2 regions of the Amycolatopsis sp. NPDC045836 genome follow, and region 2 is predicted to be linked to the other one. Evidence: riboswitches for the same ligand, from Rfam matches in the RefSeq annotation. Region 2 holds a riboswitch; the other holds the start of a gene.

Region 1 (5,678 bases), on a different contig from region 2:
AACCCGCTGTCCTCGGGGGCCCGCCGGACACGGCCGAGGGATTCGTGCCCCAGCACCAGCCGCTGTTCGCCGTGGGGTGCTTCACCGTACTCACCGGCGACGATCTCCTTGTCGGTCCCGCACACGCCGACGGCGAGACCGTCCACCAGCAACTCCCCCGCGGCGGGTTCCGGATCGGGCACCTCGATCACCTCGAGTGAATCCGGCTGACGCGGGACGACGGTCAAAGCTCGCAAGATCGGTCCTCCTTGCCCTGGCGTTCCCACGAGCCCTACCCACGTCTCCCGTCCCGGAAACCGCCGCGGCGGGGGCCGCTCCGGTTACGAGCGCAACCGGCCGGTGGCCTCGACCAGGTTGGCCAGGGTGGCCCGCACCTCCGGGTACCCGCGGGTCTTGAGCCCGCAGTCGGGGTTGACCCACAGCCTCTCGGCCGGGAACGCCGAGGTGGCGGTGCGCAGGTGGGCGACGATCTCCTCGACGGACGGCACGCGCGGCGAGTGGATGTCCCAGACACCGGGGCCCGCCTCGTTGGGATATCCGGCCCGGGCGAGGTCGGCGACGACGGCCATGTTCGACCGCGCCGCCTCCAGGCTGATCACGTCGGCGTCCATGTCGATGATGGCCTGCAGCACGTCACCGAACTCGGCGTAGCACATGTGCGTGTGGATCTGGGTGTCGTCCCGCACGCCCGAGGTCGCCAGGCGGAACGAGGCGACGGCCCACGCCAGGTACGCGGCGCGGTCGGCGTCGCGCAGCGGCAGGGTTTCCCGCAGCGCGGGCTCGTCGACCTGGATCACCGCGATCCCGGCCCGCTCCAGGTCGGCGACCTCGTCGCGCAGGGCCAGCGCCACCTGGCGGGCGGTGTCGGCTTCGGGCTGGTCGTCGCGGACGAACGACCAGGCGAGCATGGTCACCGGGCCGGTCAGCATGCCCTTGACCGGCCGTTCGGTCAGGCTCTGCGCGTAGGTGGCCCACTCGACGGTCATCGGCGCGGGACGGGCCACGTCACCGGCGATGATCGGCGGCCGGACGTAGCGGGTGCCGTAGGACTGGACCCAACCGTGCTGGGTGGCCAGGAAACCGGTGAGCTGCTCGCCGAAGTACTGGACCATGTCGTTGCGTTCCGGCTCCCCGTGCACCAGCACGTCCAGGCCCAGCTGCTCCTGCTCGGCGATGACCGAGCGGATTTCGGCCCGCATCGCTTCGGTGTAGGCGTTCCGGTCCAGCTCGCCGGTCCGCAGCGCCGCGCGGGCCCGGCGCAGTTCCGCGGTCTGCGGGAAGGAGCCGATCGTGGTGGTCGGCAGGCCGGGCAGCCGGAGGCGGTCCCGCTGGGCCCGGCGGCGCTCACCGTACGGGCTGGTGCGGCGGAGGTCGGCCTCGGCGATCGCGGCGACGCGCTCGCGGACGGCGGGCACCCGCACGATCGGCGAGGCCGCGCGGGCGGCCAGCCGCTCGGCGTTGGCCCGCAGCGCGTCGCCGACGGCGGCGTGGCCTTCGGTCAGGCCCCGGCGCAGCGTCACCAGTTCGTCGAGCTTCTGCCGCGCGAAGGAGAGCCAACCGGCGACCTCGGGATCCAGCCCGGTGTCGAGGCGGACGTCGAGCGGCACGTGCAGCAGCGAGCAGGACGCCGCCACGTCCACCGAACCGGCCAGCCCGAGCAGCGTGCCGAGGGTGGCCAGGGCGGCGCCCAGGTCGGCGGCCCAGACGTTGCGGCCGTTGACCACGCCGGCGACCAGCCGCTTGTCCTGGATGCCCGACGCGGTGGCCACGGCGTCGAGATCGGCCGCGGCGGCACCGGTGAAGTCGACGGCCAGCCCGTCGACCGGGGACGCCGCCAGCACGGGCAGCGCGTCACCGAGGCGGTCGAAGTACGAGGCGACCAGGATCTTCGGCCTGGCCGACTGGGCGGCCAGTGCCGCGTAGGTGTCCGCGACCCGGCCGAGCACCTCGGCGGGCTGGTCGGTCACCAGCGCGGGTTCGTCGAGCTGGACCCACTCGGCGCCCGCCTCGTGCAGCAGGCGCAGCAGTTCGGTGTACCGCGGTACCAGCTGGTCCAGCAGGTGCAGGGGCTGGAAGCCGCCGGTGGCGGTCGGGTCCTTGGCCAGCAGCAGGAAGCTGACCGGGCCGAGCACCACCGGCCGGGTCCGGCTGCCGTGCTCGAGCACCTCGGTGAACTCGGCGAGCGGCTTGCTCGCGTCCAGCGTGAACCGGGTGCCGGGGCCGAGTTCGGGCACGAGGTAGTGGTAGTTGGTGTCGAACCACTTCGTCATCTCCATCGGCGGCGCGTCCGCGGTGCCCCGCGCCATGGCGAAGTACCGGTCCAGCCGCCCGGCCTCGCTCGAGGCGTCCGGAACGGCGGCGAGGTGGCGTTCCGGGACGGCGCCGAACATCCACGCGGTGTCGAGCACGTGGTCGTAGAGGGAGAAGTGGTTGCTCGGGATCTCGTCGATCCCGGCGTCACGCAGTTCGGCCAGGTTCCGCAGGCGCAGTTCACGGGCGGTGCCGAGCAGCGAACCGGCGTCGGCGCGGCCGGCCCAGTAGGACTCGATCGCCTTCTTCAGCTGCCGGTCGGCGCCCTGGCGCGGGTAGCCGTACACGGTGGCGCGGCTGGGTTCCGGGGTCACGGGCTCTCTCCTTCGCGAGTCCCTGTGGACCTGGCGGGAGGAGCGCACGGCAGGTACCGGCCGACAGCCGGTACCCGGCGATGACCCGACCCACGAGGTCTCCACCAGCACCCCACGGTCGTGGGGCGCACAGCGGGCAGGTCTTCGGACTCGCGGGCACTTCCGGCGCGCACGCCGGGTTCCTACTGGCCGTCGCTTCCCAAGCCCGTGGGCTCAGTGCTGTCGTCTCCGCGGAGGCAGTGGAGACAGACGGCGGTCGTTCCCGCTCACCGCTGCGGGGCAGTTCCGGGTTTCCACCGGATTCCCTCTTGCCTCGAGCACCGCCGTGCTGCTCGCGGTGCTCGAACCAGCTGCGCCGCCACTCTAGCGCCCGCCCGGCCGTCAGGGGTAGGCGAGGAAACCGCGGCCGGTCTTGCGCCCGTAGTGCCCGGCCGAAACCAGGTCCGCCAGGTAACGGGCGGGCGGCGCGGCCTCGCCGGGGAACGCGTCGTGCAGGGCCTGCTGGATGGACAGGGACACGTCGAGCCCGATGAGGTCGAGCAGCGCGAGCGGGCCGAGTGGATAACCGCAGCCCTGCGCCATGGCGGTGTCGATGTCCGCGACGGAGACCGGGCGTTCGCGCAGCATTTCCGCGGCCCGGTTCAGGTACGGGAAGAGCAGCGCGTTGACGATGAACCCCGCGCGGTCGGTGCAGTCGACCGGGTGCTTGCCGAGTTCACCGGCCACGCGGCGCGCGGTGACCGCCACGTCGGCGGCGGTCAGCTCGGTGCGGACCACCTCGACCAGCTCCATCCGCGGCGCCGGGTTGAAGAAGTGCATGCCGATCACGTCCTGCGGCCGGGCGGTCGCGGCGGCGCAGCTGAGCACGGACATGCTGGAGGTGGTGGTGGCCAGCACCGCGCCGGGTTTGGCGACGCCGTCCAGTTCGGCGAAGACGCCGCGCTTGACGTCGAGGTCCTCCACCACCGCTTCGACGATCAGGTCGGCGTCGGCCAAGGCACCGAGGTCGCCGGAGGTGTCCAGCCAGGCGAGCACCCCGTCCACGTCGAGCGCCGGGTCACGCCGGGCGGCGCGGTCGAGTGAGCGTTCGATCGTCGCGCGGCTGTCCTTGCCGCGGACCTCCGACCGCGCGACGAGCGTGACCGGCAGCCCGGCCCGCGCGACCACCTCCGCGATGCCGGTGGCCATCGTGCCGGAGCCGACCACGCCGATCCGCCGCACCGGCCTGCCGCCGGTCGCCGGGGCGGGCACCGCGGCCGGGGCCCGTGAGCCGTAGAAGCCGGTACCGCACTTCACCCCGAGCTTGCCGTCGGCGACCATGCGCCGCAGTACCGGTGCCGGGGCGTAGGCGCGGTCGCCGGTGCGCTCGTGCAAGGCCGTCAGCGCGTCGTGCACGGTGTCGATGCCGAGCGCGTCCAGCCGCGCCAGCGGGCCGGGCATGCCGCAGCCGTGGATCATCGCGTGGTCGATGTCGTCGCGGGAGGCGTAGCCCTCGTCGAACATCCTCGCCGCGTCGTTGAGGTAGGCCAGCAGCAGGCCGCTCGCGATGAACCCGGGGTGGTCGCCGACATCGATCGGTTCCTTGCCGAGTTCACGCAGCAATCCGCCGACGGTGGTGAGCACGGCTTCGTCGGTGATCGCCGTGCGGACCAGTTCGACCGCCTCCGCCTCCGCCAGCGCTTCCGGATCGGGCAGGTTCAGGCCGACGGTGCGGGACATCCGCCCGCCGCGGGCGGCGATCTCGGTGACCGAAAGCCCGGTCGTGGTGGTGACGAACACGGTGCGGTCCGGGCAGCGGCGGTCCAGTGCGGCCAGTGCCGCGACCTTGGTCTCCAGGCGGTCCGGCAGGGCTTCGACCACCAGGTCGACGTCGTCGCACGAGTCCGTCACCTCGAGCCCACCGGCGGTGCACAGGCCGGCCAGCGCGGCACCCGCCGCCCCGGAGCCGATGATCCCGATCCTGCGCACCCGCTCGGACATCACCGAACCGCCCTCCACCTGGTTTGCCGGTGCGGTCCACGGTAGGAGTGGCGCGGGGAGGAAACCCCTAGGTTTCAGGCCGCGCAGGCGGCGCAGTAGTGCGGCCCGATCGCGCGGTCGTGCCCGCGCCAGCCGTCCTGGTGGGCCCGGCCCCACAGCAGCAGCCACGCCTCGTGGTGCGGCAGGCGTGGTTCGGCGTGCGGGCCGCTGGCCCCGCACCCATCGCAGATCAACCGCAGCGCGATGGTGCCGTCCACGGGCACCGCGGTCATCCGGGTAGCCCGCGCACGCTGATCACCCCAGCATCCTGCCGTGCGCGCGGCCGGTTCAACCTGACGATTGCCTGACGATCACCGGGTGCTGGGGTCGGGCACCTGGGTGACCGAGGGCGCGGGCTCCGGCACCCGGCTCACCGGCGGCAGCTTCTCGGGGTGGTCCTGGGTGCTCACCCCGCAGCCTGCGCAGCACACCAGCACGACCGCGGCGATCAGCTTCCTCATTCCGCCTCCGGCAGCTCGATGACGAACCGGGCACCGCCGCCCGGCCGGTCCGTCACCCGCACGGTGCCGCCGTGCCGGGCGATGTGGTCGGCCACGATGGCCAGCCCGAGACCGCTACCGGGCCCGGTGCCCTGCCCGCGGGCCTGACCACGGGTGAAGCGTTCGAAGATCCGCGACCGCAGCTCTGCCGGCACCCCGGGCCCGCGGTCGTCGACCTCCACCCGGACCCGGCCCTCCCGGGCGGTGACGGCGATGCGCACCACCCCACCGGCGTAGCGGTCGGCGTTGTCCAGCAGGTTGCCCACCACCCGGTCCAACCGGCGCCGATCGGCCAGCACCCGCGCGGGCACCTCCTCGGCCACCACGTCCGGCTGACCGCGATGGGCCAGCACCTGCCGGACCACGTCACCGAGATCGACCAGTTCCCGGGACTGCTCATCGCCCTCCTCCCGGGCACGGGAGATCTCCAGCAGATCCACCACCATGCGCTGGAACCGCCGCACCTCCCAGACCAGCAGGTCCAGCGCCCGGCGGGCCGGTGCGGGCAGCGCCTCACGACGCCGGTCGAGCACCT
Region 2 (5,678 bases):
GTGGTCAGGTCGTCGCGGGAATTCTGGGGGGAACCTTGGTTCTTGCCGTGATTCCGAGTCCGGCGCAGGGGTTTGGCAACTCGGGCCGATACCTCTGCGGGCTTACGGCAGCTGCATCATCGCCGGCGTGCTCGTGGCCGTGTGGCTCACCCGGCGGCGGGTCCAGCGCGGTGGCGAACCCGGTGTGGTGGCCGACATCGCGGTGTGGGCGGTGCCGTTCGGCATCGTCGGCGGGCGGATCTACCACGTGCTCACCTCGTGGCAGCCGTACTTCGGGGAGGGCGGTGATCCGGTCCGCGCGCTGTACCTCTGGGAAGGCGGCACCGAGCACCTCGACCGGCTCTTCGACCGCTTCTACCGCGCGGACACCTCACGATCGCTGCCCGGCTCCGGGCTCGGCCTGGCCATCGTGGCCGGCATCGCCGAAGCCCACGGCGGAGCGGCGTTCGCCAGGAACCGAACCGGGGGCGGCGCGGCGATCGGCTTTTCCATCGGCACCAGCCGCGTCCTGCCCGGCCGGGACGCCGATCGCTGATCCGCGCGGCGAGCCCCGGTTTCGTCCCGAACAAGCCCGGTTTTCCCTTGCCGGTGCCGCGTCCGGCCCTTCCCTGGTCAGTCGGTGAAGCTGCCGGACAGGTTGGCGGTGTTGGTGCTGCCGGGTGACCCGCTGCCCCCGGTCTGCGTCAGCGGCTTCCCGTCGACCGTGGCCGTCGCGGCCAGGGTGCCGCCGCTGTGCCGCATGGTCAACGTGAATTCGTGGCGGCCGGTGCCGTAGGGGACCTCGACCGTCTTGCGCCAGGGCAGGGTGACCCCGTTCTCCTCGCTGACCTTCCCGTCGAAGGTGAAGGTGAGGGACAGGGTGGCGGTGCCGGTCACCTCCAGCTCCAGGAGGTGTTGCCGCGGCGCCGGGTCGGACGAGGTGGCCGCGGTAGTCGCCGGTGGTGGTGTGGAGGTGGCCGGCGGTGCCGGTTCCCCGCACGCGGCGAGCAGGCCCGCCACCAGCAGCACGACGACGGCTGTTCGGATCATGGCTCACAGTAGACACCACCCGGTGCGGGACCGGTCCCGGCCGTGAAACCAGCACATGGTGCTCCGGCAACGCCGTTGCGCTCGGGTCTACTTCGGACGGACCTGGCCGGCGCGATCCCGCGGCCTCGAAGTCCGGTACAGCACAACGACGAAAGCGGGCACGCCGATGATCGAGGTGACCACCCCGACCGGCACCTCACGCGGGTCCAGCGCGGTGCGCGCCAGCGTGTCCACCCAGACCAGGAACACCGCGCCCGCGACCGCCGTCACCGGCAGCAGGCGGCGGTGGCCCGGGCCGGTCAGCGCCCTGGCCGCGTGCGGCAGCACCAGCCCGACAAAACCGACCGCCCCGACCGCGCTGACCAGGGCGGCGGTCAGCAACGCGGTGGCGCACAGCAGCACGATCCGGGTGCGCGCCACCGAGACGCCCAGCGCGGCGGCGGTGTCCTGGCCGAGGGCGAACACGTCCAGCGCGCGGGCGTGCCCGAAGCACACCGCCAGCGCCACGGCCAGCACCACCGCCCCGACGCCGACCTCGGCCCAGGAGGCGCTGGCGAACGAGCCGAGCAGCCAGAACAGCACCCCGCGCGTGGTTTCCGGGTCGGCGCCGGTGAGCACGATGAACGAGGTGAGCGCGGAGAACAGCTGCATCGCGGCGACCCCGGACAGCACCACCCGGTCGGTGCTGCCGCCGAGCACCCCGCTGAGCAGCAGCACCAGCGCGAACGAGATGGCCGCCCCGATGAAGGCACCGGCGGACAGCGAGACCACGCCGCCGCCCACGCCGAGCACCACCACCAGCACCGCCCCGGTCGACGCGCCGGAGGACACGCCCAGCACGAACGGGTCCGCCAGCGGGTTGCGCAGCAGCGACTGCATCACCACCCCGCACACGGCGAGCCCGGCCCCGCAGACCGCGGCCAGCAGCGCCCGCGGCAGCCGCAGGTGCCACACGATGCCGTCCCGCAGCGGGCTGAGCACCGGCTCACCCAGGCCGAGGTGGGCGAGCACGGTCGAATACACCTCGCCGACGCCGATACCGGCCGGGCCGATGGTGATCGCCACCGCGATCGAGACCACCAGCACGCCGAGCCCCACGACGCAGAACCAGGCCACCTGCGACCCGGTGCGCGGCCGCCTCACCCCGCGAGCCCGAACTTCCGCAGCGCTTCGGCGACCTGCTCGGTGCCGTCCACGGTCCGCAGCGACGGGTTCATCGCCTGCCCGCTGAGCAGCACGTAGCGCTTGTTCTTCACCGCGTCGAGGTCCTTGGTGACCGGCTGGGATTCGAGGAAGGCGATCTTCGCCTCCCCGGTTTCCGCGGTCTGCGAGCGGCGGGTCAGGTCCCCGAGCACGATCACCTGCGGATTCCGGTCGGCGACGGTCTCCCAGTTGATCTGCGGCCACTCGTCGCGGGTGTCGTCGAAGACGTTGCGCGCGCCGAGCGTGGTGGTGATCACGCCGGGTGCCCCGCAGCACCCGGCCAGGTAGGGGGATTCGGCGTTGGCGAACCAGTACAGCAGGCTCACCCCGTCCGCCCGCATCGCCGCGCGTTCCATCCGCCCCGCCAGCTCGGTGACCAGCTGCTCCCCGCGTGCCTCCACCCCGAACAACGTGGCCAGCTGGCGGATCTCGGTGTAGACGACCTCCATGGTCAGCGGTTCGGTGCGGGCGCCGTCACCACCGGCGTTGTTGTCCTTGAGGCAGTCGGACGGTGAGACGTAGGCCGGCACGCCGAGCTGCTCGAACTGCTCGCGGGTGGCCACCCCGCCTTCACCGAGCGTGGAGACGAACGAGGCCGCCACGAAGTCCGGCTCGACCGCGAGCACGGCTTCGAAGGACGGGTTGTTCTCGGCCAGGCGCGGCACCTTGGCGTTGTCCGCGGCGAGCGCGGGCAGCACCGGGTCGGTCCAGGTGGCGGTGCCCGCCATCCGGTCGGCCAGGCCCAGCGAGAGCATGATCTCGGCGGTCCCCTGGTTCAACGCGACGGCGCGCTCGGGCGGTTTCGCCGCCGACACCCGGTGGCCGCAGTTCTCCACGGTCCGGGCGGCGGGGTCGGTGGCATTCCCGCCGGCGCAGCCCGGCAGGACCAGGGCGGCGGCGAGCAGCAGGTGGGCGGAGCGGATCTTCGGCACGGGAATCCCTGCGTCGAGGGGCTCGTCACGCGGAGCCCGAACGGTCGGTGGCCCCGGCCGCGCCGGGGTGCCGGCAGGTTTTCGGACTCGGGGTCGTCCGGGCGGAACGCCTTCCCGGACCGGGGTCCAGTGGCCGCTGTTCCGCTCGTCGCCGCTCACCGCTGCGCGTCAGCTCCGGATTCACACCGGATTCCCTCGCCTGGCGTCCGCAACCTATCACGCGGCCGGTCCTTGACCGCCGTGTCGGAAGTCGTGCAATCTTCACCGAAGATGTTCGTTGTTGTTGAATAGTGTGCAGGAGCTGCCGAAGATGACCGCTCTTCCGTTCAGATCCGCCTCCCGGGCGCTGACCGCCCTGTTCGCGTCCGGCGCACTGGTGCTCGGGGCCGTCACCCCCGCCTCCGCCGCGGTGCCCGACTACGGCACCGCCGAAGCGGGCAACCCGTTCGTCGACGGCTGGTACGCCGATCCGGACGTGGCCATCTACGGCAACACCTACTGGGTCTTCCCGACCACCTCCCGGCGCTACGCCGAGCAGACGCACCTCGACGCGTTCTCCTCGACGGACCTGGTGCACTGGACCAAGCACAGCAACGTGCTGACCACCGAGAACGTGTCGTGGGCGAAGTACGCGGTGTGGGCCCCGGCCCCGATCGAGCGCGACGGCAAGTACTTCCTCTACTTCGCGGCCAACGACATCCAGAGCGACGCCGAACACGGCGGCATCGGCGTGGCCGTGGCCGACCGCCCGGAGGGCCCGTACCGCGACGCGCTCGGCCACCCGCTGATCGACCGGTTCCACAACGGCGCGCAGCCCATCGACCAGGACGTCTTCATCGACGACGACGGGCAGGCGTACATGTACTACGGCGGCTGGGGGCACGCCAACGTGGTCAAGCTGAACGCCGACATGACCAGCCTCGGCACCTTCGAGGACGGCAGCACCTTCCGCGAGATCACCCCGACACCGGAGTACGTCGAGGGCTCGCAGATGTTCAAGCGCAACGGCAAGTACTACCTGATGTGGTCCGAAGGCGGCTGGACCGGGCCGAACTACTCGGTCTCCTACGCCATGGCCGATTCGCCGACCGGGCCGTTCACCAAGCTGGACCGGGTGCTCGCGCAGGACCCGGCGGTCGCCCGCGGCTCGGGGCACAACTCGGTGCTCAACGTGCCCGGCACCGACATCTGGTACATCGTCTACCACCGCCGCCCGCTCAGCGAGACCGACGGCAACCACCGGCAGCTGGCCTACGACCGGATGAACTTCAACCCCGACGGCACCATCGCGCGGATCACCATGAAGGTGCAGGACAACTTCGCCGACGGCAACACCTTCGGCTGGAAGACCCACGGCGGGCAGTGGGCGGTCCGGGCCGAGCAGCTGGCGGCGAGCCGCTCGGCGGGCGGGAAGGCGTTGCTGGACACCAACTTCGGCGATTTCACGCAGGACACCCGCGTGCGGCTGACCGCCAGCCGCGGCGATGCCGGTGTGGTGTTCCGGGTACGCGAAGCCGCCGTCGGCACGGACAGCTACCAGGGTTACTACGCCGGGATCAGCGCGTCGGGCCGGGTCGTGCTCGGGCGCGCCGACAACTCGTGGACGGAACTGGCGTCGGCTCCGCTGGCCGGGGCCATCGGGCGGAGCCACCACCTCCGGGTGACCGCGGTCGGCCCGGCCATCCGGGTGTACGTCGACGACCTGACCGCGCCGAAGCTCAGCGTCGCCGACGGCACCTTCCCCAGCGGCGCGAACGGCGTCCGGGTCTTCGAGGCGGCGGCTGCCTTCGACGACTTCGCGGTGCGTCCGGCACACTGACCGGTCATGGCGTTCAGCGAAGAGGAAATCGCGTACCTGCGCTCGCAGCCACTGGCCCGGCTGTCCACCGTCGCGGCGGACGGGCAGCCGGACGTGGTGCCGGTGGCGTTCGAGTTCGACGGCACCGGCTTCTGGATCGGCGGCGGCGCCACCGCGGTGCACACCCGCAAGTTCCGCAACGTGGCGGGCGGGCACGAGCGGGTGGCGCTGGTGGTCGACGACCTGGTGTCGATGGAACCGTTCGTCGCCAGGGGGATCCGCGTCCACGGGTGGGCGGGTGCGCCCGAGGAACGGGTCGGCGTGGTCGGGCCGGGGACCTTCTTCCGGGTCACGCCGGCCGTCTCGTGGAGCTGGAACCTCGCGGGTGAACCGGTCGGTGAGCGGTGGTACGGCGCGGTGCGCCGGGTCCACAGTGGAGGTGGGGCTACCATCTCCGGGTGACCGCCTACGATTTCGACGAGCTGGAGCACCTGGACGCCTCGGCCCTGCCCGAGCGCCAGCAACGGATCCTGGTCACCATCCAGGACTGGGTGAACCGGTACGGCTACTCCCCCAGCACCCGCGAGATCGGGGACGCGGTCGGCCTGCGGTCCTCGTCGTCGGTGTCGAAGCACCTGGCGGCGTTGGAGGAGAAGGGTTTCCTGCGGCGCGGCACCACGGTCTCGCGGCCGATGGACGTGCGCCTGTTCCTGCGC

Evidence for each region. A riboswitch is a leader RNA that binds a small molecule or an ion and turns the genes downstream of it on or off. The one in region 2 is predicted to bind cobalamin.
Region 1: linked by a shared signal. The riboswitch ahead of metE (5-methyltetrahydropteroyltriglutamate--homocysteine S-methyltransferase) and the one ahead of AC07EG_RS22085 (ABC transporter substrate-binding protein) in region 2 are both predicted to bind cobalamin.

Annotation. Positions count from the first base shown of each region.
Region 1 covers NZ_JBWKKF010000003.1:223,061-228,738, forward strand. The annotation lists gene AC07EG_RS05920 (glucose 1-dehydrogenase) at 1-236, opposite strand, end outside; gene metE (5-methyltetrahydropteroyltriglutamate--homocysteine S-methyltransferase) at 321-2,624, opposite strand; cobalamin riboswitch at 2,743-2,990, opposite strand; gene AC07EG_RS05930 (3-hydroxyacyl-CoA dehydrogenase family protein) at 3,006-4,604, opposite strand; gene AC07EG_RS05935 (hypothetical protein) at 4,679-4,876, opposite strand; gene AC07EG_RS05940 (hypothetical protein) at 4,955-5,104, opposite strand; gene AC07EG_RS05945 (HAMP domain-containing sensor histidine kinase) at 5,101-5,678, opposite strand, start outside.
Region 2 covers NZ_JBWKKF010000011.1:86,809-92,486, reverse strand. The annotation lists partial or broken gene AC07EG_RS22105 (prolipoprotein diacylglyceryl transferase family protein) at 36-322, shown strand; gene AC07EG_RS22100 (ATP-binding protein) at 302-535, shown strand; gene AC07EG_RS22095 (hypothetical protein) at 613-1,029, opposite strand; gene AC07EG_RS22090 (FecCD family ABC transporter permease) at 1,117-2,172, opposite strand; gene AC07EG_RS22085 (ABC transporter substrate-binding protein) at 2,169-3,164, opposite strand; cobalamin riboswitch at 3,240-3,360, opposite strand; gene AC07EG_RS22080 (glycoside hydrolase family 43 protein) at 3,475-4,983, shown strand; gene AC07EG_RS22075 (PPOX class F420-dependent oxidoreductase) at 4,990-5,424, shown strand; gene lexA (transcriptional repressor LexA) at 5,421-5,678, shown strand, end outside.